Regions from separate parts of the Photobacterium sp. BZF1 genome, predicted to be linked through region 1. Evidence: riboswitches for the same ligand, from Rfam matches in the RefSeq annotation. Region 1 holds a riboswitch; each other region holds the start of a gene.
What was found. A riboswitch is a leader RNA that binds a small molecule or an ion and turns the genes downstream of it on or off. The one in region 1 is predicted to bind cyclic di-GMP.

Region 1 (10,255 bases):
ATTTTGAGTCTAACCCTAAAGTGGTAGTCATGCTTATATGAAATGCTGTTTATCTGGCTATTTTGGTGCAGGTTTGCGCTTTTATTGCACGGCGGTTGGGCAGTCCATCGAACTGTGCCGGGGCTATTTCACCCATATTATTCCTGATGGTTGGGATTTTATACTTAAAGAACAAGGTCTTAAGCGCTTTGCTGGAGGCCTGTGATACAGGCTGGCATCGTCTTTGCTCTAACCAGATAAGAGATTTCAAGGATATGGACGAGTAGGAGATGTATGCCAACGATAAGAGAACGGACAGGCGTTAACTCGCCAAGGCGCTATCTTAGCGGTGCCTGTGGGCCATCAGGGCGAAAGGTTGGAAAAGTAGAATTGGTAGGCGCAGGTCCGGGTGACCCTATGTTGCTGACATTAAGGGCAATGCAAAGTATTGAGCAGGCCGATGTGATTGTTTATGACCGGCTTGTCAGTAAAGAGATACGAGCTTGTTTTCCGGCTACCACCCAGACGCTGTATGTCGGCAAAGCCAAAGGGGAGCACAGTGTCAGCCAGGAAGCGATTAATGAACTACTGGTGGAGCTGGCATGGCAGGGCAAAACAGTATGCCGGTTAAAAGGGGGAGATGCCTTTATCTTTGGCCGGGGCAGTGAAGAAATGTTGGTGTTAAAAGCTGCAGAGGTACCGGTAGAAGTCGTCCCGGGGATCACTGCAGCTGCCGGTTGCACCAGTTATGCCGGGATCCCTCTTACCCATCGGGGTTACTCGCAAGGTTGTACCTTTGTTACCGGTCATGCCGAGCAGTCACTCGATCTTAACTGGCAAGCTCTGGCGCAGCTTGAACACACCTTGGTTTTCTATATGGGAGTCACAAAATCAGCCCTGATCAGGGACAAGCTGCTGGCTGGTGGAGCCGCCCCTACCACTCCTGTCGCCTTGGTTGAGAAAGGATGCTGTCCTGAACAACGCACAGTCACAGGACAGTTACAACATTTGCCTGAGCTAGTAGAACGGCATCAAGTGATATCGCCAGCTTTGATTGTCGTGGGTGAGGTTGTCGCCCTATCGGAACAACTGCAATGGCTCAGCCAGGCAGCCGATCTACAGCAACAGAAACAGCTCAAGCTCTCAGCATGAGGGTGATTGGCCTGAGGGTAAGAGAAAATGAGTAGTGAAGTCAGTGGCTCAGGGGAGAGCAGAAATGGATAAGAAAAGAATCATTGTGATCGGCAATGGCATGGTCGGGCATAAGTTTATTAAAGATGTCGTTGCTCAGGATACACAGTCACAGTTCAGTGTCCTGACTTTTTCTGAAGAGCCAAGATTGGCCTATGACCGAGTACAGCTTAGTAGCTATTTTAGTGGGAAAAGCGCGCAGGATTTAGCATTGGCCAATGAATCTGATTACCTGAGAAACGGGATAACGTACCTGCTGAATGAGCAGGTTAGCGAGATAGATCTCAACGAGAAGCAGGTTGTCACCCAAAGTGGCCGGTGTGAACATTATGACAAATTGGTATTGGCTACCGGCTCATACCCTTTTGTCCCACCGATCCCGGGCAATGACCAACCGCACTGCCATGTGTACCGGACAATCGAGGATCTGGATGCGATTGCCGAGTCCGGCGAACAGAGCCAGGTGGGTGTCGTCGTTGGTGGCGGACTGCTTGGCTTGGAGGCAGCTAATGCCCTTAAGCAGTTAGGTGTCGATACCCATGTGGTGGAGTTCGCTCCCCGCTTGATGGCGGTTCAACTTGATCAGGGCGGGGGTGACTTGCTGGCACGCCAGATCTCGTCTTTAGGTGTCTCGGTGCACACCGAAAAAGCCACAACTGAGATTGTTGCCGGTGAGTCCTGTCGCTACCGGATGAACTTTGCCGACGGTTCGTACCTGGAAACCGACATGATCGTGTTTTCTGCCGGGATCCGCCCGCAAGATACCTTGGCTCGGCAATGTGGCCTCGAAGTCGGGGAACGGGGCGGGATTGTGATTGATGATCATTGCCAGACCAGTGCCGAGGATGTCTATGCCATTGGTGAGTGTGCTTTGTGGCAACAGCGGGTTTTCGGTTTGGTCGCGCCGGGTTACCAAATGGCGAAGGTATTGGCATGTCACCTCTGCCAACCAGAAGCCGGGTTGTCTTTTGTCGGTGCTGATATGAGCACCAAGCTTAAGCTGCTGGGCGTAGACGTTGCCAGTATCGGCGATGTGCATGGCTCGACACCGGGCGCGTTGTCCTACACCTACAGCGATGATTTGGAGCAGGTTTACAAGCGCTTAATTCTGTCTCCGGAAGGCGACAAGATTTTGGGTGCAGTGCTGGTAGGTGATGTCAGTAATTACCAGTCCTTGTTGCAAACCAAACTGAATGATATGCCGTTGCCAGAGAACCCTGCGGTGTTGATCCTGCCCCAGATTGAAGGAGAAGGTACCCCGCTCGGTTTGGGGGTCGAAGCCTTGCCCGACACTGCCTCGATTTGTTCTTGCTATGACGTGACCAAGGGGCAGATCAAGCAGGCCGTGGCCAATGGCTGTAGTTCAATGGCCGATCTCAAGACAGCGACCAAGGCATCAACCGGTTGTGGTGGATGCTCGGCGCTGGCCAAGCAGGTGATGGATGCTGAGCTGGCGGCCATGGGGGTGGAAGTCAGCAACCATATCTGTGAGCACTTTGCCTATTCCCGCCAAGAACTGGCTGATTTGGTGAGGGTGAAAAAGATCACCACCTTTGATGCCCTCCTCAACGAGTATGGCAGTGGTCTTGGCTGCGATATTTGTAAACCAGCGGTGGGCTCAATGCTGGCATCGTACTGGAATGACTACGTACTGGCAGAGCCGCACCTCGAATTGCAGGATACCAATGATATTTTCCTCGGAAATATGCAAAAAGACGGCACTTACTCGGTAGTGCCGCGCATTCCGGGTGGGGAGATCACCCCGGACAAACTCATTGTCCTTGGTGAGGTCGCCAAGCAGTTCGATCTCTACACCAAGATCACCGGAGGCCAGCGGGTCGACTTGTTTGGCGCCCAACTGCATGAATTACCAGAGATCTGGCGTATTTTGGTCGATGCCGGGTTTGAGACTGGCCATGCCTATGGTAAGTCGGTACGAACGGTGAAGTCTTGTGTCGGGAGTACTTGGTGTCGATATGGGGTGGATGACAGTGTTGGCTTTGCCATTGATCTTGAACACCGTTACAAAGGCTTGCGTGCACCGCATAAACTCAAGTTTGCGGTCTCGGGTTGTACCCGGGAGTGTGCCGAGGCCCAGTCTAAAGATATCGGCGTGATTGCAACCGAAAATGGTTGGAACTTGTACGTGTGTGGTAACGGCGGGATGCGTCCCCGCCATGCGGATTTGCTAGCCAGCGACCTAGATGCCGAAACGTTGGTGCGATATGTCGACCGTTTGTTGATGTTCTATATTCGTACCGCTGACAGGTTGCAACGTACCTCGGTGTGGTTGGAGAACCTTGAAGGAGGTTTGGATTACCTGAAGAAAGTGGTGATTGACGATCACTTGGGGCTTGGCGAAGAGTTGGAACAGGAAATGGCTCGCACCTTGGGCCAATACCAGTGTGAGTGGAAAACAACCTTGGAGTCACCGGAGAAACTTGAGCGTTTCAGGCATTTTATCAACAGCGAGCAGCAGGATAGCCAGTTGGCCTATGTCACTGAGCGGGGGCAACGCCGACCGATGACCAAGCAAGAAAAGGTTGAGCTACAAGCTAAGGCCAATTTAACGGCTGGCATTTCGCCCCGAGGATTCGCTGGTGAAGCCATTAATGTTATTGATATTACAAAATAAAGAGTGAGGCTAGCATGGAGCAGAAGCAGGCAGAGTGGTATACCGTGTGCCATCGTGACGCGCTGATCAGAAACTCAGGGGTTTGTGTCCTTTGGGGCCATGAGCAAGTGGCGATTTTTTACTGTCACCGTTCAGATTCCCTGTACGCCGTTGAGAACTATGATCCAATCGGTGAGGCGAATGTACTGTCTCGTGGGATTATGGGGTCGATAGGCGATGAGGTGGTGGTCGCTTCCCCTTTATACAAACAGCACTTTAATTTGCAGACAGGGCAATGCATCGAACAACCGGAAGTGAAATTGAAAACTTTTTCAGTTCGCTGTCAGGGTGAGGATGTGCAACTTAATTTATAGCAAATCGTAATTTTGAGATAAAATCACAGCTAAGGCTGTGATTTTTTTTAATTTTTTTTTAACCTTATATTTTACATTGATATTTTTTGTAATGTAAATAAGTCAATGCTGCCTTGAATGGTGTCATTTGACTCAAATTGGTGCTTGAATATTTAACTTTGGCTTATGTTGGTGCTTTGGGGCTGTTATTTATGAGTTATATCTATTTAAGGTGTTGATTTTAAATTAAATAAAAACATGGCATGGACAATGCAATAGTAATGACAAGTCAGTATAAAAAAGGAAACACCAAGATGTCAGAAACAGGCAAGTTCAATATCTTTTCGTTTACGGGGAAAATGAAAATTCTCCATCTTAGCTGGTTTGCGTTTTTCATTACCTTTTTTGTGTGGTTCAACTTTGCGCCACTACTCCAATCGGTCAAAGCCTCACTAGGATTAACAACAGCAGAGATAAAGACCTTATTGATCCTCAATGTCGCTTTTACCATACCTGCCCGGGTTATCATCGGTATGCTCACCGATAAATATGGACCTAGATTGGTCTATTCTGCCTTGCTAGCTGTTTGTTCTATCCCTTGTTTTGTGTTCGCTTTTGCCGACAGCTTTGTTCAGGCCGCCATTGCCCGTTTTGCCCTTGGCTTTATTGGGGCCGGGTTCGTTGTCGGGATCCGCTTGGTCTCGGAATGGTTCCCGCATAATGAGCTTGGAACAGCAGAAGGTATCTACGGCGGTTGGGGTAACTTTGGCTCAGCTGCAGCAGCATTTACCCTGCCGACCGTTGCAGTCATGTTTGGTGGTGATGATGGCTGGCGATATGCCATGGCCATTACCGGGGTCATGAGCCTGCTGTTTTCTTTCGTTTTTTATAAAAATGTCACTGATACACCGAAAGGAGCAACCTATTTCAAGCCCAAGCAACTGGGCGCAATGGAAGTCACTTCGAAAGGCGACTTCTTCCTGCTGCTATTTATGAAACTGCCGATGTATGGCGCTCTGGCACTGCTGGCCTGGAAGCTTTCACCAACCGGGATTGGCATGCTAGGTGAAAGCACTGTGGTGGCCATCTATATCGTACTGGCGGTGATCTATTGCTATGAAGTGCTGCAAGTATGGCGCGTTAACAAAAACGTTTTTGAGAAGCCAGTACCAGAGGTACACCAATACAAGTTCAAGCAAGTCGCGATTCTAAATGTGTTGTACTTCGCCACCTTTGGCTCGGAGTTAGCTGTGGTCTCGATGTTGCCATTATTCTTCTCGGAAACCTTTGAGCTAACGCCGGTGATGGCCGGTATGGTTGCATCGGCCTACGCCTTCATGAACTTGATGTCCCGCCCAGGTGGTGGTTGGATTTCAGATAAATTTGGCCGCAAGCCTACGCTGCTGATTTTGACGGCAGGGCTGGCCGCAGGTTACTTCCTGATGGGGCAGGTCGATAGCAGTTGGCCGGTGTGGTTGGCAGTGGTAGCCGCGATGGCCTGCTCGTTCTTCGTTCAGTCCGGTGAAGGTGCGGTATTTGCTACTGTACCTCTGATCAAGCGACGTATGACAGGGCAAATCGCTGGGATGACAGGTGCCTACGGCAATGTGGGTGCTGTGTGTTACCTCACTATTCTATCGGTAGTGGATTACAGCACCTTCTTCTATGTCATTGCTGCCACGGCAGTCATTGGTTTTATCACCTTGTTGATGATGGAAGAGCCAAGCGGGCAAATTGCCGAGGTCAATGAAGACGGTAGCATCATGATGATTGATGTTGCTAACCGCTAAGTGATTTCCGGCCTGCGGGGCACAGCCTGTCTTGCAGGCCGGAAGTGGCTGTAATTAATGAATGTAAAGTCAGTGATAGTAGGGGGAAGTGTGGATGAGCGAAACTATTCAGCCAGGGACTGCCCCTAATTCAATGTCCGTCAACAGGAAGCGGATCCGCCAAGGGAGTACCCTCGAACTTGATGTCGGGGGCTATTCAGTCGCCGGATGCAAGCCAAGCAACCAAGATGCATTTGCGGTTTATCAGCCTAAAAAGCACGACGAACTCCTGCACAAGGGCGTCGTTGCCTGCTTGGCCGATGGCGTCAGTTGCAGCGAACAGGCGCAGCAGGCCAGTCAGGTTTGTGTGACCCAGTTTATCGAAGAATATTACGCCACACCGAAAACCTGGGGGGTTAAGCAGTCGGCAGGAAAAGTGCTGCATGCCTTGAATCAGTGGCTTTTCCATCAAGGTAGCCAGAGTGAACTCCAGCACAATGGCATGGTAACCACTTTCTGTGCAGTGATTATCAAATCCAACACGGCTTACATCATGCATGTGGGTGATACCCGCGCCTATCTCTACCGTAATCGGGCATTGACCCAACTCACCCAAGATCATCGCCGTCATCAATATGGTCAGCAATACTTTCTGACTCGATCGCTGGGGATGGATAGCCATATTGAAGTCGATTTCCAACAAATCCGGTTGGAAGAAGGTGACCGTTTACTGATGGCAACCGACGGTATCCACGAATGGTTGGATGAGGCCCATATTCAGCAGGCGTTATCGTCTATAGATAATGTTGATGAACCCCTATCCGAACAACTGGTGAAGGAAGCGCTGGCGGCAGGGAGCCAGGATAATGTATCCAGCTTGCTGATTGATATAAAAGCGTTACCGACTTTGACTATGGATGAGTACATTGGGGAGTTGACCAAACGAGCGATCCCCCCGGTCATGGAAGAGGGTAATCGAATCGATCAGTACCGAATATTACGCGTGTTGTACAGTGGCCCCCGCAGCCATATCTATTTGGCAGTCAGCGAATTTGATAATCAGCGTTATGTGTTAAAGATGCCTTCACTCAATTTTGCAGAAGATTACCAGTATTTGCAGGGCTTTGTCCGTGAAGGTTGGGTTGGTGAGCAGATATCCCATCAGAGAGTAATGAAAATCCACCCTTTTTCACGCCAATCTCCTTTTCTCTACCATGTTTGCCAATGGGTAGAAGGTAAGTCACTTCGCCAATGGATGGATGATAACCCTAAACCTGATATTGAAAAAGTTCGGGTAATGGCTGAGGAAATAATTAAGTCGATTCGTGTGATGCAGCGCCATCGGCTCATTCACCGTGATATTAAGCCAGAAAATTTAATCGTTAATCAATTTGAGCAAATTGTCATTATTGACTTTGGTTCAGTTTATTCTGAACACTTTGATGAAATACAAAACCCTATATCTGAAACAATACCTGTTGGTGATATTAAATATCTATCACCCGAGTGTTTACTTGGCGGTAAAGTTTCGATGAGGTCTGACATGTATTCTATATCCATCATTATTTATGAAATGCTAACTGGCCATTATCCTTACCCTTTCCCTAATACATTTAAACCGCCGCAGGCAAACAACCAATGGCCGGAATATACACCTTTAGAGAATTATCGTGATGACTTGCCTGCATGGTTGGATGTCGTCATTCGTAGAGGGTGTTTCCCTCAGGCCAGTCAGCGCTATGACGCCCTTTCAGAGTTGCTCTGTGACTTATCCAACCCTTCTTCACAAGTGCTCAAACAAGCGAACAAGCGACCTTTGAAGAGTAAGAATCCGGTACAGTTTTGGAAAATCACCTCACTTTGCTTATTTATTATTGTTATTGTTCAAGTTATCATCGCAATGAGTTAATATTAATCCTTTCAATTCTAGCTCTATAATTCATTGGTAAGGGGAATAGGTTTATCAATGTTATATATTTAATTTCTGTCAAATAAATTTATTTATCTTAATTAATAAAAGTTAAATGAGATCATCCTTCCATTACTTGTCGCTAATTTTTGCTGATGCTTAAAAAAACACTATAAATATACCCGAGTTTCTTCAGTATATCGGTTTTACTTGAACCAAGATTGAATTGACTCATTTATATATCGTCAGCTAAAGGCTAATTACTCGAAAGGGTAGGGCGCAAAACTTCCGACCTAAGGAGTATCCATTTTTATCGGTGACTCTAGGGTAGCGGGGTTACCTGATAGGAATAAGCAAGGTCAAAATAAGATCAAAGTAGTGGCTTTTTCCCATTAGCTGGCTTCCCAAAATAATCATAATGGAAGCTAAACATGAAAAAAGTAATTAACTTTTCCCTGGGCGCTGTGTCAGTCGTGGCCGTCCTTTCTCCATTACATGTAAACGCTCACGGCTATGCTGAATTCCCAGCGGCCCGCCAACTTATCTGTTACAACGATAGCGGGCACTGGGGACCTTCTGACGGGTCGCAGATCCCGAATGAAGCCTGTCGTGCCTCGTTCCTGGAGTCAGGAACCTACCCAATCGTGCAAAAGAATGAGTTTGCTGCCCTAGTGCCGAACTACGACAAAATGGATGCGGTTAAGGCTGCAGTTCCTGATGGTACTATTTGTTCAGGCGGTGACTCGCGTAAGAGCGGCATGAGTGTCGCTTCAGAGCACTGGCAACGTACCGACATGAAAGCGGGAGAAACATTCACTCTTCGCTACCGGGCTACGGCACCGCACAACCCGAGCTTCTGGCAGTTTTACATCACTAAGCCGGGCTACAATGCTGCCCATAGCCGTCTGGGCTGGGATGATTTGGAGCTGATTGATACGGCCGGCGACGTTAAAGTGACGGACGGGTATTACCTGATTGACGTCACCCTGCCAAGCGGTCGAACCGGCGAAGCAACCTTGGTTTCCCGCTGGCAGCGAAATGATCCTGTCGGTGAAGGGTTCTACAACTGTAGCGATATCCGCTTTGATGGTGAGGTGCTACCGCCTGAGTGGACTTCTAAGGGACAGTACGTCAAACCGGGTGTCGAGGCACAAGACGGTGACAGTGTTTGGTTCCGTATTTTCAACAAGCAAGGCTCTGAAATTGTATTCGAAAAGCTGCCAATTACGGCCGCTAACGAGAACATCAATACGTGGTCTTATGACCTTGCCCAATTGATCAATGATAAATACCCAACAGTTACCCAGGTGGGTGTGGAAGAAGCATCCGGCGATATCGTTTATCAACCATCAGATCTGTATACCAACCAAGTCTTTGTCACCAACCCGGATTACAACTACGCGTTGGATGTTCGCGATGGGGATGTGATTGAACCCGCTCCGGTAACAGTTCAAGGCCTAGAAAGTGACTACACCCAGGGTAGCGATGGTAAAACCTACATTGATGCAATCGTAAGCTCAGAAGGTCGTTACCTGATCAACATGAAGTTACTCGATAGCACTGGCCACCAGTTGGCACTGGCAAGTGACATTGTCGATAACGGTAACATCGATCTATCGGTGTTCACGACCCAGACGGGTTCATTCAGCGTGGTGGTAACAGCAGCCGAGCAAGGTAGCAGTGAACATAAGGTTGTTGAAACCAAGTCGGTGACTATCAAGGACAGTTCAGGTGGTGGTGATTACGATTATGCCTACCCTGAAGGTATGGGTAGCTACGTACCCGGTGAAACGGTAGTACTTAGCCGCGACGGTAATACCTATCAATGTCGTCCATTCCCTGAAGGTGGCTGGTGTAATATTGACTCTGCGCATCATTATGAGCCGGGGTATGGCTCAGCATGGCAGGATGCTTGGATAAAGCAATAATTAGCGAAAGCAAATAGTTATCCTTCTCGATAGAGAGCAAAACGCTGGCATAAGTCAGCGTTTTTTTATGCTGGTAAGATCACAAAAAGAAACCGCTCTTAGTGATGAAATGAAAATCAGTGTTTCCATATGGAAACAAAACTAATGTGTAACTTGTTGAATTGGTGATCTGGCTCAAACTACATTGCATGAATATTTCTTTCGGATTTATAACTTGTTCCAGATCAATTTGTTGCACACTTTTCTGGTGGTAGGTTTCTACCCGTAGACAAGAGACTGATTACGGACAGCCTGTTTAGGCGAAGCAAAAAATATTGTATGCAAGCAGGTTTTGGTAATTAGTTTTTGATAGTTATGGAGAATTTATCATGAGTAGCGCATTTTTTATCCCTACGGTAAACCTGATGGGTGCTGGCTGTTTGACAGAAGCGGCAGATGCTGTGAAAGCGCACGGCTTCAAAAAAGCTCTAATTGTGACTGATAAAGTGTTGAGCCAAATCGGTATGGTCAAG
Region 2 (10,255 bases), on a different contig from region 1:
GGAAGAACAGTTAGATGATTACAACTTCACTGTCTGGCAACACATTTACTATCATCTAGAACTGGCAGGTGCCATTGATGACCCATTACTCTTGAAAAAAGAGTAATTTTCCTTGATGAGTATGTAGTACTTACCCTTAGTTATATAGTTTTCTCTGTCTATAGGGTAAGCACTACATCAAACTTCAAACTCTGGGAATACCTCCTTGAAGGCAAGAAAGAACTGAATCTCTTAATCACCAATGGAGCTATCAATGCTGATGCGCGGGCAGCTCTTGGTTTTCATACGCATCTGCAAACGAATGGTTACGATCGCGATGTTTGGCTTCATCTTCGCGGATTTTGACAACCACATCTCGTAATTTAGCGTTTGCCGCTAGTTGGTAATAATCGACGGCGATTTTTGGTGCAGCGACATTTTCAACCTCACCACAGTCAATTTTGTCCAGATATTCAGTGTAACTCTTGCAGGCTTCCTCTTCGAAATAGCCCACAACACGATGTGCAATCTTAGAAGAGAGCACATAGATCATGCTATACACGACAATAAAAGCCCCTTGGCCAAGTAACACTAACGTTCGCTCTACCCAGCTAGGTTTGGCAATATCCAAGAAAATCATCAGGTGCACTCTTTCATTCTCAGCTTCATCCAGTAATTCACGGATCCAGCCTTCATCATCTTTCATCCTGCGTAGGGCTTTTAAGTGATTGAACATACCTGCCACCATTCCTGGTACTGCTGCAATGGTTTCCAAAATAACGGCGCGTTTAGCATATTTTCTTCCATAGAAGATATTCAATAGGAACTTAAGACACTGGGTTATTTTATATGCCACGTGCTCTGAGAGTTTGGCGGCGGTTTTGTGTTTTAACTCAAAATCTGACATAGGTGAGCCTTTACTTTCTCCGAGTGGGTATGATTTAAAGCAGCCGTGAACTGCTCATCTCACATCCAGAATTTATCTATATTTATAAAGAGGTTACTTTAGTAGTCGCTAGTTACTGATGCACCTTCCCCACCCAATGTACAAAGCAGATTTGATAACAAACTCGACGCCCCAAATCGATAATTCATGCTGTTGTTTGCCCATTCTGGACCAAACATACTATCTACCATATCCAAGTATTTTTTCGCCTCTTCAGCCGTTTGGACACCGCCTGACGCTTTGAAGCCAACCCTGTGCTCGACACCCAACTCTTTGATAACGGATAACATTGTTTCTGCTGCTTCAAGGGTTGCATTGACTGGTACTTTGCCTGTCGAGGTCTTGATAATGTCAGCCCCGGCTTTGATTGAAATCTCTGAGGCTTTTTTGATTAGCAAAGGCGTTTTCAACTCGCCAGATTCAATAATGACTTTCAATGGTGTACCGCCACAGGCTGCTTTACATTGCTTCACAAGTTCAAAACCAACCTTTTCATTTCCGGCCATCAGCGCACGGTATGGGAAGGTGACATCCACTTCATCTGCGCCATACATAATGGCTGCTTTCGTTTCGGCAACAGTGATTTCGATGTCGTCGTTCCCATGCGGGAAGTTCGTCACAGTGACCACGCGAATATTAGGTGTGCCTTGCAAGCGTAACTGTTTTTTGGCAACAGGAATGAACCTAGGGTATATGCATACCGCTGTCGTATTGCCTACCGCTGTTTTGGCGCTTTTGCATAGCTCGATGATTTTTTCATCTGTGTCATCATCGTTGAGCGTCGTCAGATCCATTAACTGAAGTGCACGGAGTGCGGCAGTTTTAATATTGCTCATAGGTATCTCCCGTTGAGTTACTTCTATTTAAATTCATATGCTTGTGCAGAGTTGGTGTTGTGCAATAAGTACCAGACAGATACCCAGCCCAAGGTTTGAAACATTCTGTTGAAGTGGAAAGTAGGGGGGATTATAGGAATGGAATCGAGACTATAATAGATACAGAAAACTGACTTTTATATATAACAGATTTAGTGCTGTGCTATATTCCAGCCAGTTGTTACTTAAAGGGCACATTCACGTTGGCCAAGTATGAAAAGCTCGTAGAGCAAATCCGTAATCAGATTCAAAATGACATTTGGGCTGTCGGTGACAAACTGCCTTCTCTTCGCAAGCAGACTGAAACGACAGGCATGAGCTTGATGACAGTGCTGCATGCTTATCAGGTGTTAGAGAGCCAAGGGTGGATAGTCTCACATGCAAGGTCTGGGTATTTTGTCGCCCCCAAAATTCGATACGCGAGTACAACAGAGTCAGATGTAACAGTTCAAACAACAGAAACTATTGATATCAATGATTTTATCTTTGATGTGCTGCAGGCCAGCCGTAAGCCACATATCATTGATTTTGGCTCTGTTTATCCCGATCCAACGCTGTACCCCCGACAACAAATAAACAAATCATTGATAGCTGCAGCGCGCACTATGCCAACTTCCAGTGCGTTGGATAACCGGCCTCCGGGAAATAAAGAACTACGACAACTTATTGCCAAGCGTTATGCAGCACAAGGGAACAGTGTGAGCCCGGATGAAATTGTGATCACTGCAGGTGCCCTTGAGGCACTAAATTTAAGTCTTCAAGCCGTTACCCAGCCTGGCGACTGGGTGATCGTGGAATCACCGACCTTCTACGGTGCATTACAATCCCTGCAAAGGCTGAATTTACGAGCGCTGTCAGTCAGAACCCACCCGCGAGAGGGGATTGATCTTGAATCGCTCGAGAAAGCATTACAGTCTCATCCCGTAAAAGCTTGCTGGTTAATGACCAATCACCAGAACCCTTTGGGCTTTACGTTAACAGAAGCGAAGAAGGAACGTTTGATTGAGTTGCTTTCACAATACAACGTCTTTTTGATTGAAGATGATGTTTACAATGAACTGTATTTTGGTGCTAACAAGCCACTTCCAGCCAAAGCATTTGATCAAAATGGCCTTGCGCTACATTGTTCGTCGTTTTCAAAAACGCTGGTTGCAGGTTTTCGGATCGGTTGGGTGGCAGCAGGAAAAATGGCCCTGCCGATTCAAAAACTGCAGATGATGAGTACTCTGTCAGCCAGTGCTCCAATACAACTGGCCCTCGCAAATTATTTATCTACCCGAAACTATGAAAACCACCTGCGCAAATTACGAAGGACATTGGAACAGCGCAAATTCGCCAATTGGCAGATGCTACGTGCTCACCTGCCAGCTAATGTCAGTGTCAACTATTCAGAAGGCGGGTATTTTTTATGGATTGAATTGCCGCAGCACCTCGATGCTATGGTGCTTTATCAACGTGCATTGAAAGACAATATCAGCCTTGCACCGGGTAAAATGTTTTCTGTTAGCGATCAGTTCAATCATTGTTTTCGCCTCAATGCATCGTTTGATTGTGCAGCGACAGAAGAGAGAGCAATAAAACGGTTATCCAAGCTAGTCCGAGCTATGTTGGATGAATAAAGCGCCTACAAGTAATGCAAGCAACGAATATCTCTAATCTGTCGATTCATCCAAAGACTAAGACTTCGCTAACTGAAGTTGCTCAAAGTACATTTGTTTAGCAAGTGACATCAGCTTTGGATCTGCCCCCATCTCCAGCGAGGCCAGTAGGCCGTTAAACACCAACTCAGCCCGGGTGGCCTTTTCTTTGGCTTGCTTGATGTCGTGGGCCAGAAGCAGTTCGGTGACCAAACGGATCCGCTCTTGTTTATACGAGACACACACATCGGCAATGCGCTCATCTTCGTTGCGATATTCGTTAAAGGCTTGCTGGTAGATACAGCCATTAAAATCACTGGCTTCAACAAGAGCTTCTAATGTCGTAAAGCGGGCCGTTAACTTCTCTTCCAACGACAAGTCAGGATCATCAAACAACTGAGTTAAATGGGAAAGTGTTTGCTCGCTGTAGAGTGCCAAAGCTTCGGCGATTAACGCTTCTTTGGAGCCAAAATGTCGGTAAATTGTTGCTTTGGACATGCCTGTTGCTGCAGTGATGGTATCCATGCTGGTACCGTGGTAGCTGTGCTTTACACATAGTGCCAGCGTGGCTTCAATCGCTCGGCGCTTCTTCTCTTTTTGACGGCTCATACCCTTCAATCCCCAATTCAGAAACCAAAAAAACGAAACTAATTAGTTTTATACCCTTGACAGCTTCAATAATCAATTCTAGATTTAAAAACAAAAAAACGAAACAGTTTAGTTTCGAAATCAACAAGACTCCGTCATAGAAGGAATACGACATGCTTAAGTCAATCGCGCTATCAACTTTACTCGTCGCTTCAATGTCAACTTCAGCCGTTGAGCTCAATATCACCGACTCAGCTTCAGGTATCCATGTCAAAGCGACAGGGCAAGCAGGGCCAGAAGCAGGGCTAACAGTCAATGTCACCAATGTCCCTCAGCTTAATGGCACTTCATTTACCACTGACGAGCGCGGGCGTGTGTTTATCCCGCTGTCATTGAATGCCAGTCGCTCGGTGAACATTGTCGCTTCGGATGATATGGACATGTCAGTGGCATCAACAACGGTATTCCATAGCCACTCGCGCTAAATACAGGTTATGCATTTCAACCAATCAAATAACACTCGATAAAGGCTGCCATTGGCGACCTGTTAAAGAAGGAATTCAACATGCTTAAATCAATTGCATTTTCAACACTACTAGTCGCTTCAATGTCAGCCTCAGCCGTTGAGCTAAATATCACCGATTCAGCTTCAGGTATCCATGTCAAAGCGATAGGGCAAGCAGGGCCAGAAGCAGGGCTAACAGTCAATGTCACCAATGTCCCTCAGCTTAATGGCACTTCATTTACCACTGACGAGCGCGGCCGTGTGTTTATCCCGCTGTCATTGAATGCCAGCCGCTCGGTCAACATTGTCGCTTCAGATGATATGGACATGTCAGTGGCATCAACAACGGTATTCCATAGCCGCTCGCGCTAAATACAGGTTATGCATTTAAACCCAAAGAGCCCCGCAACTAGTTAAGGTTGCAGGGCTCTTTGGTACCTGATAACTATTACTCGTAATCAGTTGCGTAAGTTTCTTCGTAAGTGTGCGAGTAAAGCTCAAATAGATTACCAAACGGGTCTTCCATGTAGATCATTTGTGCTTGCTTAGTCTCGTCTTCTGGGTGGTAACGCATGATATCCATGCGAGCTTTACCGCCAAGCTCTTCAATACGCGCGATGGTCTGTGGGAATTGCTCTTTAGCAACTTGCAGACAGAAGTGGAAGATACCTAAGCGAGAGAAATCGACTTCATGACGTTCCTTGCGCTCTTTCATTTCGAACAGTTCAACGCCGATACCATCAGACGTTACTAAGTGTGCGATGTTAAAGCCCTTGAAACCTTCACCGAAGACGGCAATACACATACGGCCGATTGCAGTTTCACGCTCTTCGATGACTTTGGTGTTATTCATTACAACGCGAAGGCCTAGCGCTTTAGTGTAGAACTCAACGGCTTTGTCCATATCGCCAACCATAATACCAACGTGATTCATCTTCATAACTTTCTCCAAATACTTTTTAATTTGTTTCGTGCTTCGTTTCGATGGAGAGAAGTATAGGGTGACAAGTTAATCAATAAAAATTATCAAAAATTATAATTTCAATAACATAAATTTATCTACAAGCTGTATTACCGACCAACACAACACGACAGTTACTTGTTAGATAATATTAAAACTGACTGTTAATTAAGGGGGAGCGAAGAATGGTTAACTCACTGACGCTATATAACAGCGAATTTTCGCCCTCACATTCTACCGTAGGAAATATGATTTTTATATCATCTTAAAGTGGTGCATTCCTTATCAGTTTGCTACGTTTATTTAACTACTAGTTGTATACCTGTTTAGGGTAATAGTATGTCAGCCGAAATATAACGCCAAACTTATCGTGAGATAAGGACGGAAAGCCACGGGTCTCGTATTTTAAGAGCATAGAAGTAGTTTATGAGACAGCCGGGTTGCGGCACATTGGATACCTCTAAACATGAAAAAACTTGCTTTGAGTACATTATCACTTGCATGTATATCAGTTACGTCCCCTGCTTTAGCGCTCTTCGATGACCCTTTATTTGGGGAGAAAAAACTTAGAGGCGAAATTGGCGATACTGGTGTATATGTTGAGTATGACCTTGACCAAGTAAATTATCGAAGCGGTAGCTCAAATAAAGCTTACATCAAACCCGAAGAATACAAAATTTCTGTAGATCCATTACTGAAATATAGTATTGGAGGAAAAGTTACCTGTGACAAATTCCGCGGTCCCGGATTAAAAGGTTTAGACCATTTTGATTATTCTGCTGGAGTTGATTGTCAATGGAAATCCCGACCGGGTAGTAACGCTGAAATAGTAGCGTTTAAGTTAACTCCAGCCAATGGTAATCAGGTACAGCCAAAATACTACCGTGGCCGAAACGGAATCAAGAACCTTAAAGGTGTTATCTACGATGCTGATCTTGATGGTAATGAATTACAAAGCTTTACAGTAACTTTGCCTATGGATATGTACGATTATCGTAACGGAAACTCCCATAAAGCGTTTATTTTGCCAACGAATCGTAAAGTAAACTTAGGAGACTTTAGTTCTTCTTTTGGGAGTTTGAGAAATTTCAAATGCAATTTCAATGGTCGTAACATCCGAGTAAATGCTGATCATGACACAGTCGGTCTATATGGTACAAAGAAAGTGGATTGTACTTATGAGTTGGACAGAAATGGGAAAGACCCACATTACCTCGGTACGGTAACTTTTAACTGACCGGAAGTAAGGGCGAGGGGTCTTCCTTGCCCTTACTTGTCTTCTGAGTCATTCCGTATCCCACAGTAACTATTCCTCGAAAACCACAACACATCTGGCCCCATCCTGCTTTAACGTGATTACTCAGCGGCAGATCGTGCCAATGGAATCGCAGTACGTTTCCTCATGCAAAGACTGATTTCATTTTTTGCCATAGGTGACCATCAATAGCGGATAACCCGAACGCTATTAATACCATGCCCAATATATGAATCATTTCCAGAGATTCATTCAGGAATAATGAGCCGAGCAGAACAGCAGAGACTGGTACAAGTAGTGTTACCAGCAGTACATTTGTTGCGCCTGCCAGTTCAAGAATTCTGAAATAAAGAACATACGCTATCGCTGTGGACGCAACTGCCAATCCTACTATAGCTATCCATGTGTTCATGCTTGTCTTGTCCACATCAATAGTGCCATCTACCAATATCGCGATAGGCAGTAATATGAGCGTTGAAGCCGTTACCTGTCCCGCTGCCGTGATAACAGGGTTTACCCCCAGTAATTTGAACCTACGCCCATATACTCCCGCAAATGCGTAGGATATGGCTGCGCCAACAATGGCAAGTTGCGCCAATAAATTACTTTCGTCACCTAACGCAGGTACGCCTATCATTACCGCTACACCCACGAAACCGAGAACAACGCCGATTAGCTTTAATGGTGTTGGCCGTTCATCAGGCAGCAGAATGCCTGCCACCACTACTGTAAATATTGGTGTTGCAGCATTTAGAATTGAGGCCAAGCCTGACGCAATCTGTGTTTGCCCCCAGACAATCAAAGCAAAGGGGATAACATTATTCAGTAACCCCATCCCCAAGAATGAAGCCCAGACTTTCAGGCTTTTGGGGGGACGCAAGCCAATCATCATAGCTATCCCCCATAGTGTAAATGCCGCAATTCCTACTCTAAGTGTCACTATGGTTAATGGAGGAAGGTCATTGACCGCTACGCCTACAAAAAAGAAAGAACCGCCCCATAAGATGGAGAGCAAAATGAGCATAGCCCATACTTTTGAGTTCATAGAGTGGTTTATGGTCGGTGTCATGGTCGGGACAATCAGTGTTATTCATCTTTAACTGCATACTAGCTACAGCGTTGACCTTAAAACATCCGAAAATTGCGCCACATTAAAAAACAGAGAGTGAATCTATAATCACCAATTAATCAGCAAGAATCGGATAGTATCAGCAAGCTTGGTGTGATGAGATAGTCATGCAACCCGTTAGAGAGTGAGCGCAGCTATGTCAAAGTCATCTGAAAATGAAATGAAAAATGCGGTAGCGCAGAGAGATAGCTCTTTCGACGGAAAGTTTTACTACGGCGTTATTACCACTGGCGTATTCTGTATGCCATCCTGTTCAACCAAAGCAGCAAATCCAGAAAATCTAAGATTCTTCTTTGATATCGAATCCGCAATGCAAGCAGGATTTCGTCCTTGCAAGCGCTGCAATCCAGCAGGTCAGGATGCTCGAACCCTTAAGCTCATTGAAGTCGCTCGCTATCTAGAGCGTCATGCCGAAGATAAAATAACACTTACTCAATTAGGTGATATCGCGGGTCTTTCACCTTCCCGATTACAACGCATTTTTAAAGAAATGTTTGGTGTGTCCCCCAATCATTATCAAGATGCAGTACGCATGCGGAAGTTTAAACGTTCGTTAAAAGAGGGGGAGGGTGTGACCGATGCTATTTATTCATCAGGTTATGGTTCAATAAGCCGGGTATATGGTGAGGCCACCCGAAGTATAGGCATGACACCGAAAGCGTACAGGGCAGGAGGAAAAGGGGAAGTTATCCATTATGCCTGTCGAGAAACTGTACTTGGGTACATGTTAATGGCTGCGACAGATAAAGGGGTATGTTCAGTTCAGTTTGGTGACAGGAAAGCTTCTCTGCTAAGCCTGTTATCTGATGAATTTCCTAAAGCTCAATTTGAGCTTTCTGCGGCACAAGACGCACCAGAACTGGATAGTTGGATGCTGGCTTTAGATAGGCATATTAGTCAAGGCGCTCCTAGGCCCGAAGTACCACTTGATATCAGAGGTACAGCATTCCAAATCAAAGTATGGCAATTTCTCATAAGCATCAAAGAAGGCGACGTGATGAGTTATGGTGAAGTTGCAGAGCATATTGATAATCCGGAAGCAGTCCGCGCTGTAGGTACCGCTTGTGGCAAAAACCCAGTTGGTATTCTTATCCCCTGCCACCGAGTATTAAGAAGCGACGGTTCTTTAGGAGGGTACCGTTGGGGGTTAGAACGCAAACGAGCTTTGTTGGATATGGAAAGGGCAAAGCGTTAACGGTTATATTTCAACTCAGGTAGTCACTAGGGTAAATGACGTATTGAATACTCTCTTGCAGTTCCACCTTGTGCTGTTGGTGAGAGTGGTGTGCTCTAGGTGCGCAATGATGGCGCTGAAACAGGACAAAAAGTTAAAGCTTATGATGATTTTGATAGCGAAATTTGTAACTTTATGCTGAGTAACTCAAAACATTTTGGTAGAGCCACACAATGGCTTAAGGGGGCAGCCATTGTGCAGGCAGTATTGATATAAAAACTCACCAGTCGGTTAACGAGATTGATCTTTTCTGCGATATACACCAAAGCCAAATAGGCCTGCAGCAAAAATAGCCAGTGTAGATGGTTCCGGTACTTCCGCGAAAGCTAGGTTAATATCCCAATGATTCTTACCCCAGTATTTCCTGTGTTTTCTTTTATTCATATTACTTCTGGTATCATCATACCTTAGCCAGGCCGCTCCACCGAATAAGTCATTCTTATCATTTGCGTCAACACCAAATTGAAATGCATAGCCTTGATTGTTTTCTCCACCGAACAAACTAATGTCTGTGAAGCTACCTAAAGAGTTATCGCCACTATCAAAAAAATTAATTTCACTTTGGGTGATACTGTAAAAAAAGTCGACATCATTACTACCGACTGTTTGGGTTGTTTGGGGTAGGGCTGGATCATCACTTGCCCCTCCATTATCTTGCCCTCCTTTAACAGTACCTGTGTGGCCAAAACTACCAAATGAGAGATCAACTTCAGCTTTATCACCGATATCATTAAAAGCAGTAAACATTAATGATGCAGTCCAATTTGATGGGTCAATATCATCGTTGAAAAGTGTGAACGTACCATTAGCAATACTAAAGTATTGGCCACAACTACCACCACTGAATTTAAGTTTGTTAGTCCAGAGGCCATGTGGTGAGCTCCCACAGTTTGGTGCCCCCGTAGTTGCATCACTAACGTTGTATATTACTGTTGCATTTGCAGATCCGACTAAAGCTGTCAAACCAAGACCGATTAATAATGGATATGTCTTCATTACTTCCTCCTATGAGACTACATAAGATTAAGCATTAGCCATGCCAAAATTTAAGGTTATGATTTTAAATGATTATTTAATATGATGCTATATAACTGTAATGTTATAACAAATGCTTATTGTTAGTGATTTTATACATAAAAATAATTG
Region 3 (10,255 bases), on a different contig from region 1:
AGTATGCCACAAGGTGCAATTCCGCCGTTGGTTGCCCAGTCAACCACAGGCGAGCACATCGACCTTATCGCCCGCAGCCATGAAAAACCGGTTATGGTTTATTTCTGGGGGACATGGTGCAGTGTTTGCCGTTTTGTCAGCCCAACGATTAATTGGCTGGATGATAGCTATGATGTAGTTTCTATTGCGGTAAACTCTGGCGATAACCGTCGCCTCAACGCTTATCTTGGCCACCATGATTATGGCTTTGACACCATCAACGATAACCGTGGTAGTTTGATGCAGCAATGGGGCATTTCGGCAGTCCCCTCTGTCTTCATCATCAAAAACGGTGAAGTGTCTTCTGTTACCACAGGCTTTAGCACACCTCCAGGTTTGTGGCTCAGGATGCAATTGGCGAGTTGAGGAATAACTGCCAGTTAGTACTCGCTACCTGCGTTACCAATAAAAACAGCCCAGTCCTAGACTGGGCTGAGTTTTATGTGACTAATCTAGCATCGCGGTAGTGTTCGACGTCACTCCCACTCCCAATGCCTACCTTCATGACCATCTGAAAACATCATCCGGTAACCACTGATATTTCTATGGGGGATATCATGCATGATTTTATGGAACTGTTTGCTGTCGACATGAATCAAGTTCTCATGGTCACCAGACTCAATGAACAGCTCATCTTGATCAAACAACATATCATCCACCAGCATATCGACCTGATAAGCTTGACCTATTGAAGGTATCGCACCGGGTTCACAATCCTGGAAGATATCGGTTAATTCATGCTCACCGACAAGGAAATATTGTTTCCCCATCATACGGCTGATCTTATCTATCATTACGCGGCGGTTTGAAGGAACAACAGCCATTAAAAACTCACCGTTTTGGTCTTTTAGCATAACAGCCTTCGCAACTTGCGAGGTTGGTACATGGGCCGATATAGCCGAGCTAAATGACGTATCAGTATGTTTATGCCGAGTTAAACTGAAATCGACATTGTGGCTGTTGAGGAATTGCCCTACTGTCAGTGCCATAGCCATGGGATCACCTCCTGATCTAACACCAAGCCACTTCCTTAGGATAGAAAACGGGCCTGATGGAAACTGGGCCTACAGCATCAGTATGGGAGGGGATAGCGGATTTCGCGAGCTAAATTCAGGACTAGAGTCGTAAAGAATTTCACACAGAAACGAGCCTTATTGAACAACCCTTCTCGCCTGCCAGTAAGTACTGCGCCAATAAGGGTTTTTAAGGTTTGAAATCATCACGCCTTGCGACGTTGAAGCATGGAGGAATTGGGACTCACCTAGGTAGATACCGACATGCCGTAGAGTACGCCCGGTCTTAAAGAAAACAAGATCGCCTTCTTGCAGTTCAGTAATTGCGACCCATTTACCCTGTCTGACCTGCTCGCTTGTGGTGCGCGGCAATTTTTTCTGGAACACTTCGGCAAGGCCGATCTGAACAAAGGCCGAGCAATCTATACCCGCTTTAGTTGTCCCTCCTAGCCGATATGGAGTGCCTTGCCATTGGCGGTAAACGGAGTCAAGAGACGGAGACTGGTGGATCGGGATATTCATTTCAACAAATTCATAGCGCGGATTATTGGTGTGCAGTCCACTAGATGCATCGTCGCCCTCTAATGAGCCTGGGGACGAAGAACACCCCGAAAGCCAAATTGTCAAAGCCAGTGATAGTAACTGCTTCTTCACTGTGGTTGACTCCTGTGCTGCGTCAATATGGTCTGACTATGAATTTTTTGTGGTATTAATCTACTAGATTAGTCAAAAAATGCAGGCTCGAAAACATTATTATGCGATTAAGGCAAATTTTTGACATAACTGATGAGAAAGTCAGCAAAGGCAGCAGTTAGAAAGTCAATGAGCAAAAAAAAGGCTGACTATCGTCAGCCTATAAAACTCCACACAACAGAAGAGATAGATGCTCAGCGATCACCCAAGCAAAGAGTGCACACTGCATCTATCAGAAGTATTTATCGCTTTAATTCAGTTACTTATCCAGTACTTTTTGACTGATACAGATACAACTGCGAGCAACTTCACGCATTTATGAACATCAGCACAAGATTTACCTTATCTGTTCGCTTTTTTGCACTAGGCATAGCATGTGTTTGTAAATCAACAAAAAGTGAACTTTTCGCTGTTTGTATCGAACATTATTTAAACAGTTAAGGACTTGTTATCAATTATTCTAATAAAACATGTCTCGGGTGACTGGTCATGTAACTAAAAAGATTTCATAATGCACGCAGTTTTTCATTAAATCGCTAAGGAGTAAGCGTGCTTGCATTCTTCCGTATTTTCCTCGCGGCTATTTTTATAATTTTTATGTCGCTCTTTGCACTGGTTTACTGCACCCTATTCAAGCCACGCGATCCAAAGCACGTGCATTTTTTCTGCCGCTGGTTTAACCAACTACGACGCATCGTGGGTGTCGAACTCATCCATCGAGGCCAAGAAAAAATTGTCGATACGCCAAAAGCCGTTTATATCTCTAATCACCAAAACGTTTTTGACTTCGTCACCTCACCGGGTATGCTGCCACCACGTGCCGTCTCTATCGGTAAAAAGAGCCTGCTGTGGATCCCATTCTTCGGTCAACTTTATTGGATCACAGGTAATATCCTGATTGACCGTGAAAATAAATCCAGCGCCCGCAATACCATCCAACAAGTTGCTGATGCTATCCACAAGCGCAACCTGTCAGTATGGATGTACCCTGAAGGAACCCGCAGTAAAGGGCGAGGGCTACTACCATTTAAGACAGGTGCTTTTCGCATGGCAATCGAAGCCGGTGTGCCAATCGTGCCTATGTGCGTAAGCTCGGTTCACAACAAGATTTCACTTTCCAACCGTGACAATGGCATTGTCATTGCCGAGATGATGGATCCTATTGATGTTTCCGGTTATGAGTTGGCAGACGCTCGTAAATTAGCCGACCACTGCCACGAGCTAATGGAAAAGAAAATTGCTGAATTAGATGCTGAAGTTGCCCAACTCGAGCAAGCTCGCTCAGGAAATAAAGTGACAGCCAGCTCTTAAGATACCCCGAGAATACACAAAAGGCTTGCCAATAATGGCAAGCCTTTTTAGTTTCAGCACTACACACCTTTAGTGTTCATCGCTAACAAGTAAATCGAACCCGCTTTTGAGCTGCTCACTTTGTAAGATCCTGCCGTGGCCCAATCCTTCTGTTGCAATCAAAGTCACATGTTGGTTAGCACTCGCTAGCTCAGAATGTGCATAGGAAGCAAAGCGGTCATATTTATCATGGACAATCACCGCTTTCGATCCCCTGCCCTCCAAACGATGCATCGGATCAATACTATCTAGCGGATATTGATACTGCTTGGCAATATCGTCCACAACATCATGGAAAAGCTTCATCGAATAGCCAGACTGTGCCACTGCAGACACCAGATTCTCGGTATAATTTAAGACAGGTGCAACTAACAATACAGGTTTGTCTTGTAACTGTGGATGGCGGCTTTCTAGCACCATTGCACCACCCATGCTATGGGCAACAACCCCAGCAATCGACTCCTGCTGTTCCAGAATATTGTCAAATGCTGCAACAAAGCCTGGTAAATGACCAAAGCGTCCCTCACTCTCCCCATGGGCTGGGTTATCAAAAGCCAGCGCCTTGTAGCCTGAAGCCGCTATATGTTCCATCAGTGAGTAGAACTGACGTGATGATCCTGACCAGCCGTGGCCTAGTACCCATGTCGGGCCTTCTCCCAAGCTATAGGTCATCATCATGCCTTCAGACGTTTGAACTGGCTTTTTTTCCAAGCCTGAAGGTTCTTCTACTGACTTTTTACTGCGTACAGGAGTGAGTAGTACCTTACGTGCAACACGCTTGGCATGTTCAGGGGCTAGGCGATGATGCAGGGTTGTAGTCAGGTTAATTAGCTTCCTGCGTACATCAAAGCCTCGACTTTTTTTGAAATAAATTTTGCTGCTCATACTTTTCTCATCCAACTTAAATAGAACGACCGTGCTATTCTGTTTTATTTTTTAATAGTCTTTCATCGTATTTGAGCAATACGATGAATTTCATTTCTTCGCTATATTCGCCACTGGCCTATCAGGTTATCAACTTCATGCCAGAAACGCTGGTGATCATTAGTTTCTAGCTCCATGCTCTGGAACAAATGACTACTGAGGTAAACACCATAAATCTGGTACACACACTGCCAACTATCCAAGGCCGACTTAAATTCGCCTTGCTGCTTACCTTGTTCAAACTGACGGTACAAATAGCCAAGCCAGCGCTTGGTAACTTCTTTTAACCTCAGCTGCATTGATGGCTCTTTTTCGCCTCGATCAGTCCAAGCATCCAAGAACATACAACTACCCTGAAATGAACGATTCCAAGCTAACCAGTTTGCAAGCAGAAGCCGTAACTTTTGCTCGATTGTCTCTGGTGTTTGCATACGAGCAGGTTGAATGACTCGCTCTACAAACTGTTCTCCGGCAAAGTCCAAAACAGCAATCTGCAAATTTTCCCGAGAGTTGAAATGGGCAAACAAACCGCTTTTGGACATACCTGACGCTTTAGCCAGCTGACCAATCGTCAAGCTATCAAGCCCGTCACGGCTCGCCAGCGAGAAAGCTGTATTCAAAATATGCAGGCGGGTTGCCTCTTTCTTACTCAGGGGAGCAGATTCACTGATCACATGCTATCTCTCACAAATACAATGACATATTATATTTAGCACGATCGTTCTTTTTATGAAAGATAAATTTCCTGTTGGTATAAATCGAAGAGATTGCCGAGCAGATATCATGAGTATGGCTCTGCCCGGCCACACGAGGTAACAACTAACGCTCCGCAAAGCGGAACAGACTGTCGATACGTACTGGGCAGCTCCCGACTTGGTTTACCATATCTTCCGCTTGTTTAAGCGAGTCATAGCTGCAAGGGATCCCGTAAGTATCTGTAATTGGGTACTCATTACCTTCAGCATCAATAAAGTTTACACCCCACCCTGCGCTGAGGAAATCATGCACTAAACGGGCTTCGACAATTGCATTCTCTGCCATTAACTGGCGACACTCTGACAGGACCATAATACTCTCCTAGCAGAAAGAGCCTTTACTACCCAGTTAACCCTGTTCCGCCTGGATAAAATCGGCTCTGTTAATGTTAGCTTTATTATAGCAAGGGCATAAATTATGGTTCTTCTCTGATAACCGTGTAGCAAATACGGCAAAAGTTTGGATACGTTATTGTGTGAACGACAAGAGGCGCTTGGCCTTCACTAGAGATCATCTTTTTTTGTGGTCATTTTTTGTGGTGACTAATGAAATTATCTACTATTTTATACTTGAGTGTATAAAAAACCTGCCAAACCTACTGTGAAGTTGGGACGGAAAGCCACGGGACTCATCAATATAGAGTCAGCCGGGTTGCATCTACCTTTTTCTAATTTAGGTGCATACTATGAACAAATTACATTTCTCAAATCAGTCATTGATTTCGTACCTATCCACATTTGAATCACCACAATTTAATAGAAACAGTCTATTCTCAACCGCTTAAAAAAATCGAGGTTACTAAGTAATAACTTTTGATTTCAATCACTCATTGGGAATCTAATTATGGCAAGAACAACAAAGATAATACTATTTGTAGTACTTACCCTATTCTCAAGGTACTCTTTCAGTGGAATTATTCAGACCTATGATGACCGTTCAATTTTTGAAAGCCTTACTGGTAACAATGGGGTTTTCACATTCGGTTCACCACCTTCAATTACCGAAAATACAGTTGGTGACACATACGACTATGGCCCGTTTACAGTAACAACCGAATATAACCGTTCAGCAGCAAGGCACACAAATGGTGCCTGGCGTGGGAAGCCATCGTTTAATCAAAACGACATTTTCATGTACGACAACCCACTTTCAGGATGGGGAGGATTTATCAATACTCGGGAAGGTGGCAATGGTGTCGGTATTGAAATATTAGTTGATTTTGGTGACAACATTATAGAACTCGCAGGAGGAGTCGGTATTGGGCGCGGGGCAAATTCCGCACCAAACAACGGTTACTTCGGTTTCACAACTGACATGCCATTTCAAAAAGTGATCCTCAGAAGTTGGGGTGAAGACGGTCCTAATCGTAGCGACACATATAAACTGAGTAACGTTAGTAATATCAGTGCCGAAATTCCTGAGCCAGCAACAGGGTTACTCGTTCTCGCTTCTGTTTTAGGCCTCGTTAGAATGCGCAGAAATGCAGTTAGTTGAAACACAGTACTTGTTCTTGTGAATTCGCTCTTTTTTCCCGGAGATAAAGATGAACAACAAAAAAGGCTACCAAGTGGTAGCCTTATGAGTTCTGATCTGAGGGACTGTACTTATAGGTACATTTTCGCCACATCTGAAGGTTCTTTCTCTGAACCTTCAAGCTGATCAGTCCAATTCAGGCCAACCAATACGCCATCTTCAGCCAGCGTGATCATCCAGTCTTCGACGAACACGTCCAACGGGATCATTACTGCCGTGAATTCAGCCCACTCGTCAACACAGTGAACTTTCGCATCTGCCTCGTTAGACCAGAATGGCATTACTTCAGATTCTTCGAACTCGCTAGAGTCAACAGAAAGCCAGTCACCCTCTTCATTACAAAGACCCCATACCTGCTGGCTATCTTTGGTTTCTTCAACAAACAGATCGCAATTTGCTTTAATATCTGTGGTTAACTTAGTCATTCTATTCTCTCTTATGTATGTTTATACCCAAGTGACTCGGATACAGCATCAGTAACTTGATGTGAGCTAATAATACCAGAGAATCATGACAGAAGATGTACAATTTATCGTGATATCTGCTGCTAACTTCATCAGATTATTACCTCTTTATCCTTAGCACTCAGAAGGTGGCTATACTTGTTTAGATGACCGGAACAACAATACTTAACGGGCTGTACTAGAGGATATCGCATGGCAACGGTTGACTGGCTAACTAACTTGAGTAATCAGACCATTCTGAATCCGCGATCGCACCTCATAGAAGCCCACGAGTACATCGGAGAACTTGGAGAGAGAAAGGTCGCAGTTGATTGTGCCTGCGGTAATGGCAGAGATACACTTTACCTCTTGGAGCAAGGCTATCATGTCTATGCCTTTGACAATGACCGTCCTCGCCTAGCTGCATTGTCTGAACACCCGCTGCTCGGCGCCCACCCCAACTTGGACATACAAATAAGCAGTTTTGCCGATTATGAGTTCCCTCGGGCCAACCTAATCAACGCCAGTGCCTGCCTGTTCTTTTGTACACCACATGATTTCAATATACTCTGGACCAATATTTCTAATAGCCTGAAAAAAAGCGGGATTTTTTGCGGCCATTTCTTGGGCAAAGAAGCGTTGGAGCCCAATGAAACTTTACCTATCCTAACCCACAGCCAGTTTGAGCTTGAGCAGCTATTTGCTGACTTTTACATTATTTCCTGGAAGAAGAAGCAAGAGTACTCAGCGAATCTAACCGGGAAAAAACGTCTTTGGCTGATCCATACCATCATCGCGATGAAAAAGTAACACCCAATATATCAGCCAATCTAATATGAAATAAAAAACTAGCGGTTCATGTTCGTTTTTTGTTCTTGTTTAGATGAATCCATGACAAAATAGCCATCCTCAATAGGTTCCACCAGCGTTTTCACCAAGTCACACTCAATCAATACCTTGAATGAGTGCTATTGGGTTTTTGTCTTTCATAAACTTATGTAGGTTTGCTGCTATGCACACTCAGCGTGCCGGAAATGCGCTTGCTGCATTTTCTTTTGTGCTGTGGGGGATCCTCCCTCTTTATTATCAATTTCTGCCAAGGGCAGATATCAATGATTTGCTAGCTTTTCGGATTGTTTTTTCTATTCCGTTCATGCTACTAGTGATGCTGCTATTACGTCGGCCAATGCCTAAACTTGTTGAGGTTTGGCAAGACAAGCGCTCCTTGGTAATGGCTGGCATTGCCGGTTTAACCATGTGCGTATCTTGGTATGCCTTTACTTGGGCTATTACCCATGACCAAGTACTTGCTGCGAGTTTAGGTTTCTTTATCAACCCTCTGTTTGCCATTGCGCTGGGCGTTCTGTTCCTCAAGGAGAAGCTCAGCAAAGCGCAATCAGCAGCGGTTGTTTTGGGTATTCTGGGAATTGGCTACCAAGTGTGGCACTACGGCGACCTACCGTGGATTTCATTAATCATGGGCAGCTTCTTTGCCATTTATGGCCTGTGTAAAAAACACATCCGTTACGATGCCCTTACTTCGGTAACTATAGAGGCAGTGATACTCGCGCCGTTTGCACTGTTGTACTTGGGGTATACCTATGCCAACCAAACCTCGACAGTACTCTCTGCAGACTTTACGACCCTATTGCTCTATGTAGGTTCAGCCCCAGTAACGTTGGCACCTTTGATTTTCTTTGCCCTAGCCATAAGCCGTACCAGTTTAACCATGGTTGGCCTGATGCAGTACATTGAACCGACATTGCAGTTCTTGCTCGCGGTTTTCCTGTTTGGTGAAGTGTTTGATCAAGTTAAAGCGGTTAGTTTCGGCTTCATTTGGCTAGGTTTACTTCTCTGTAGCCTAGAAGCATTAAGCGGCCTAGCGCTGAAGCGGCTAAGAACATCATAATGCCGCTAATGTAAGCCACTGAAAGTTCATTGTTATCACTTTCAGTGGCTTTATTAAGATTCCCCTATGACCTCTATTGCATAGTTGTTTTTAATTGCCATAATAATTGTATGGAATTAAATTGAGGCTCGTTGAGGTATGGATACCCACGAAATCTTTAACGACAGCTATGAGCGCTGCCAACGTAACCAACAGTTCTTCCTTATTTTCTACCGCCACTTCTGGGCAAAAGACGAAAGATTCAAAGACATATTTAAAGGTGTCGATATGGAGCGCCAGATCAGGATGCTCAAGCTCTCGATTTCAATGATTATGTTGGCGTCTACCTCAGATCAGGCAAGGGGAGGAATCCGCCGTTATGGTAAAGCCCATGGGCCTGATGGTGTAGGTATAAGGCCAGAAGATTTTGAAATATGGTTGGACTCTCTACTCGAAACTGTTCGGATCTGCGACCCAAAGTTCAATGATGAGATTGCACAGGCATGGCGGGATTGCTTCAAAGCAGGCATCGCTATAATGAAAGAGGAATGTATATAGGGAAACACCATGTCCTCAAATTTTCAGCCCGATGATACGACATCCGAACAAGACAAAAAGTCGGCCGCAATTAAACGTTCCAAGTTCGATTGGCGATATATCTTACTTATTGCGATCGCACTAATTCTTGGCGCACTAGCACTCTATTTCTCCCCAATTAAACAGAGCCGTAATTTTTATGACTATGCCGATCAAAGTATGTTGATTGGTATCCCCCATTTCTGGGATGTTATCAGCAATGCAGGTTTTCTTATCGTTGGTGTGATGGGTCTAGTCGAGAACAAACGCCACCCCCTAGCCCTGATCCCTTCAATGTCTTTTGCTTACCAACTCTTCTTCATCGGCCTTATCGGGGCTAGTTTAGGGTCCAGTATTTATCACTGGGCTCCCGGTGCCTTTACCTTGATGATAGATAGGATCCCCATTACGGTATGTTTCATTAGCCTATATTGCATCATTCTGGCTGAATACCTTTCACCCAAACTGGGTAAGGCGATGTTATTGCCAACGTTGGCCTATGGGGTGGTATCCGTAGTTTATTGGTATATGACAGATGTCATTACCGGACGTGGAGATATGGCCCCATATGTATTGGTTCAGTTACTTCCAATCATTCATATACCCCTCATCGTCTGGCTCTATCCCAACAAGCAAAACCCAACAAAATACTACCTTTACGCTCTTGGTTTGTACGTAGTTTGCAAATGGGCCGAATCAAACGATGAAGAACTGTATGCTCTGACTTCACTGCTTAGTGGCCACACCATAAAACATATCTTGGCAGCAATAGCTGGCTATTACGTCTACCTTGGCTGGAAAAAAACAGCGACAAAAAAGCCCTGCGGTTAGCAGGGCTTCATGGTAGGGCTTAGCAGCTTATTTCTTGCCGACACCACGGTTTTCTTTTTGCATCAAGGCAATCTTGCCAAAACCAAGCTTGCGGAAATGGCTATCACGGAAATCCCTCACCGCCTTGCTGCCTGAGGATACCGCTTCTACCTGCTGTTCCATTTTGAGGTATTCAGTCAAATCAATGCCTTCTGCTGCTGCCACCGCCT

Region 2: linked by a shared signal. The riboswitch ahead of BIZ37_RS16335 (hypothetical protein) and the one ahead of BIZ37_RS21645 (lytic polysaccharide monooxygenase) in region 1 are both predicted to bind cyclic di-GMP.
Region 3: linked by a shared signal. The riboswitch ahead of BIZ37_RS17970 (PEP-CTERM sorting domain-containing protein) and the one ahead of BIZ37_RS21645 (lytic polysaccharide monooxygenase) in region 1 are both predicted to bind cyclic di-GMP.

Annotation. Positions count from the first base shown of each region.
Region 1 covers NZ_JACSOF010000115.1:5,811-16,065, forward strand. Annotated here, with positions in the region: gene cobA (uroporphyrinogen-III C-methyltransferase) at 274-1,131, shown strand; gene nirB (nitrite reductase large subunit NirB) at 1,196-3,805, shown strand; gene nirD (nitrite reductase small subunit NirD) at 3,820-4,158, shown strand; gene BIZ37_RS21635 (NarK family nitrate/nitrite MFS transporter) at 4,452-5,927, shown strand; gene BIZ37_RS21640 (bifunctional protein-serine/threonine kinase/phosphatase) at 6,022-7,815, shown strand; cyclic di-GMP riboswitch class I at 8,060-8,159, shown strand; gene BIZ37_RS21645 (lytic polysaccharide monooxygenase) at 8,247-9,743, shown strand; gene yiaY (L-threonine dehydrogenase) at 10,112-10,255, shown strand, end outside.
Region 2 covers NZ_JACSOF010000070.1:25-10,279, reverse strand. Annotated here, with positions in the region: gene BIZ37_RS16375 (hypothetical protein) at 1-106, shown strand, start outside; gene BIZ37_RS16370 (alternative oxidase) at 251-886, opposite strand; gene deoC (deoxyribose-phosphate aldolase) at 985-1,761, opposite strand; gene BIZ37_RS16360 (PLP-dependent aminotransferase family protein) at 2,004-3,419, shown strand; gene BIZ37_RS16355 (TetR/AcrR family transcriptional regulator) at 3,477-4,046, opposite strand; gene BIZ37_RS16350 (hypothetical protein) at 4,199-4,510, shown strand; gene BIZ37_RS16345 (hypothetical protein) at 4,591-4,902, shown strand; gene BIZ37_RS16340 (VOC family protein) at 4,979-5,470, opposite strand; cyclic di-GMP riboswitch class I at 5,840-5,939, shown strand; gene BIZ37_RS16335 (hypothetical protein) at 5,958-6,728, shown strand; gene BIZ37_RS16330 (DMT family transporter) at 6,892-7,815, opposite strand; gene BIZ37_RS16325 (bifunctional transcriptional activator/DNA repair enzyme AdaA) at 8,012-9,070, shown strand; gene BIZ37_RS16320 (hypothetical protein) at 9,170-9,325, shown strand; gene BIZ37_RS16315 (PEP-CTERM sorting domain-containing protein) at 9,341-10,105, opposite strand.
Region 3 covers NZ_JACSOF010000082.1:15,955-26,209, forward strand. Annotated here, with positions in the region: gene BIZ37_RS17935 (protein disulfide oxidoreductase) at 1-405, shown strand, start outside; gene BIZ37_RS17940 (aminoacyl-tRNA deacylase) at 516-1,034, opposite strand; gene BIZ37_RS17945 (NlpC/P60 family protein) at 1,191-1,574, opposite strand; gene BIZ37_RS17950 (1-acylglycerol-3-phosphate O-acyltransferase) at 2,295-3,056, shown strand; gene BIZ37_RS17955 (alpha/beta hydrolase) at 3,126-3,980, opposite strand; gene BIZ37_RS17960 (TetR/AcrR family transcriptional regulator) at 4,082-4,672, opposite strand; gene BIZ37_RS17965 (hypothetical protein) at 4,839-5,087, opposite strand; cyclic di-GMP riboswitch class I at 5,354-5,434, shown strand; gene BIZ37_RS17970 (PEP-CTERM sorting domain-containing protein) at 5,619-6,269, shown strand; gene BIZ37_RS17975 (DUF2750 domain-containing protein) at 6,380-6,733, opposite strand; gene BIZ37_RS17980 (class I SAM-dependent methyltransferase) at 6,965-7,561, shown strand; gene rarD (EamA family transporter RarD) at 7,764-8,660, shown strand; gene BIZ37_RS17990 (globin) at 8,799-9,197, shown strand; gene BIZ37_RS17995 (ceramidase) at 9,207-10,046, shown strand; gene BIZ37_RS18000 (DUF2960 domain-containing protein) at 10,074-10,255, opposite strand, start outside.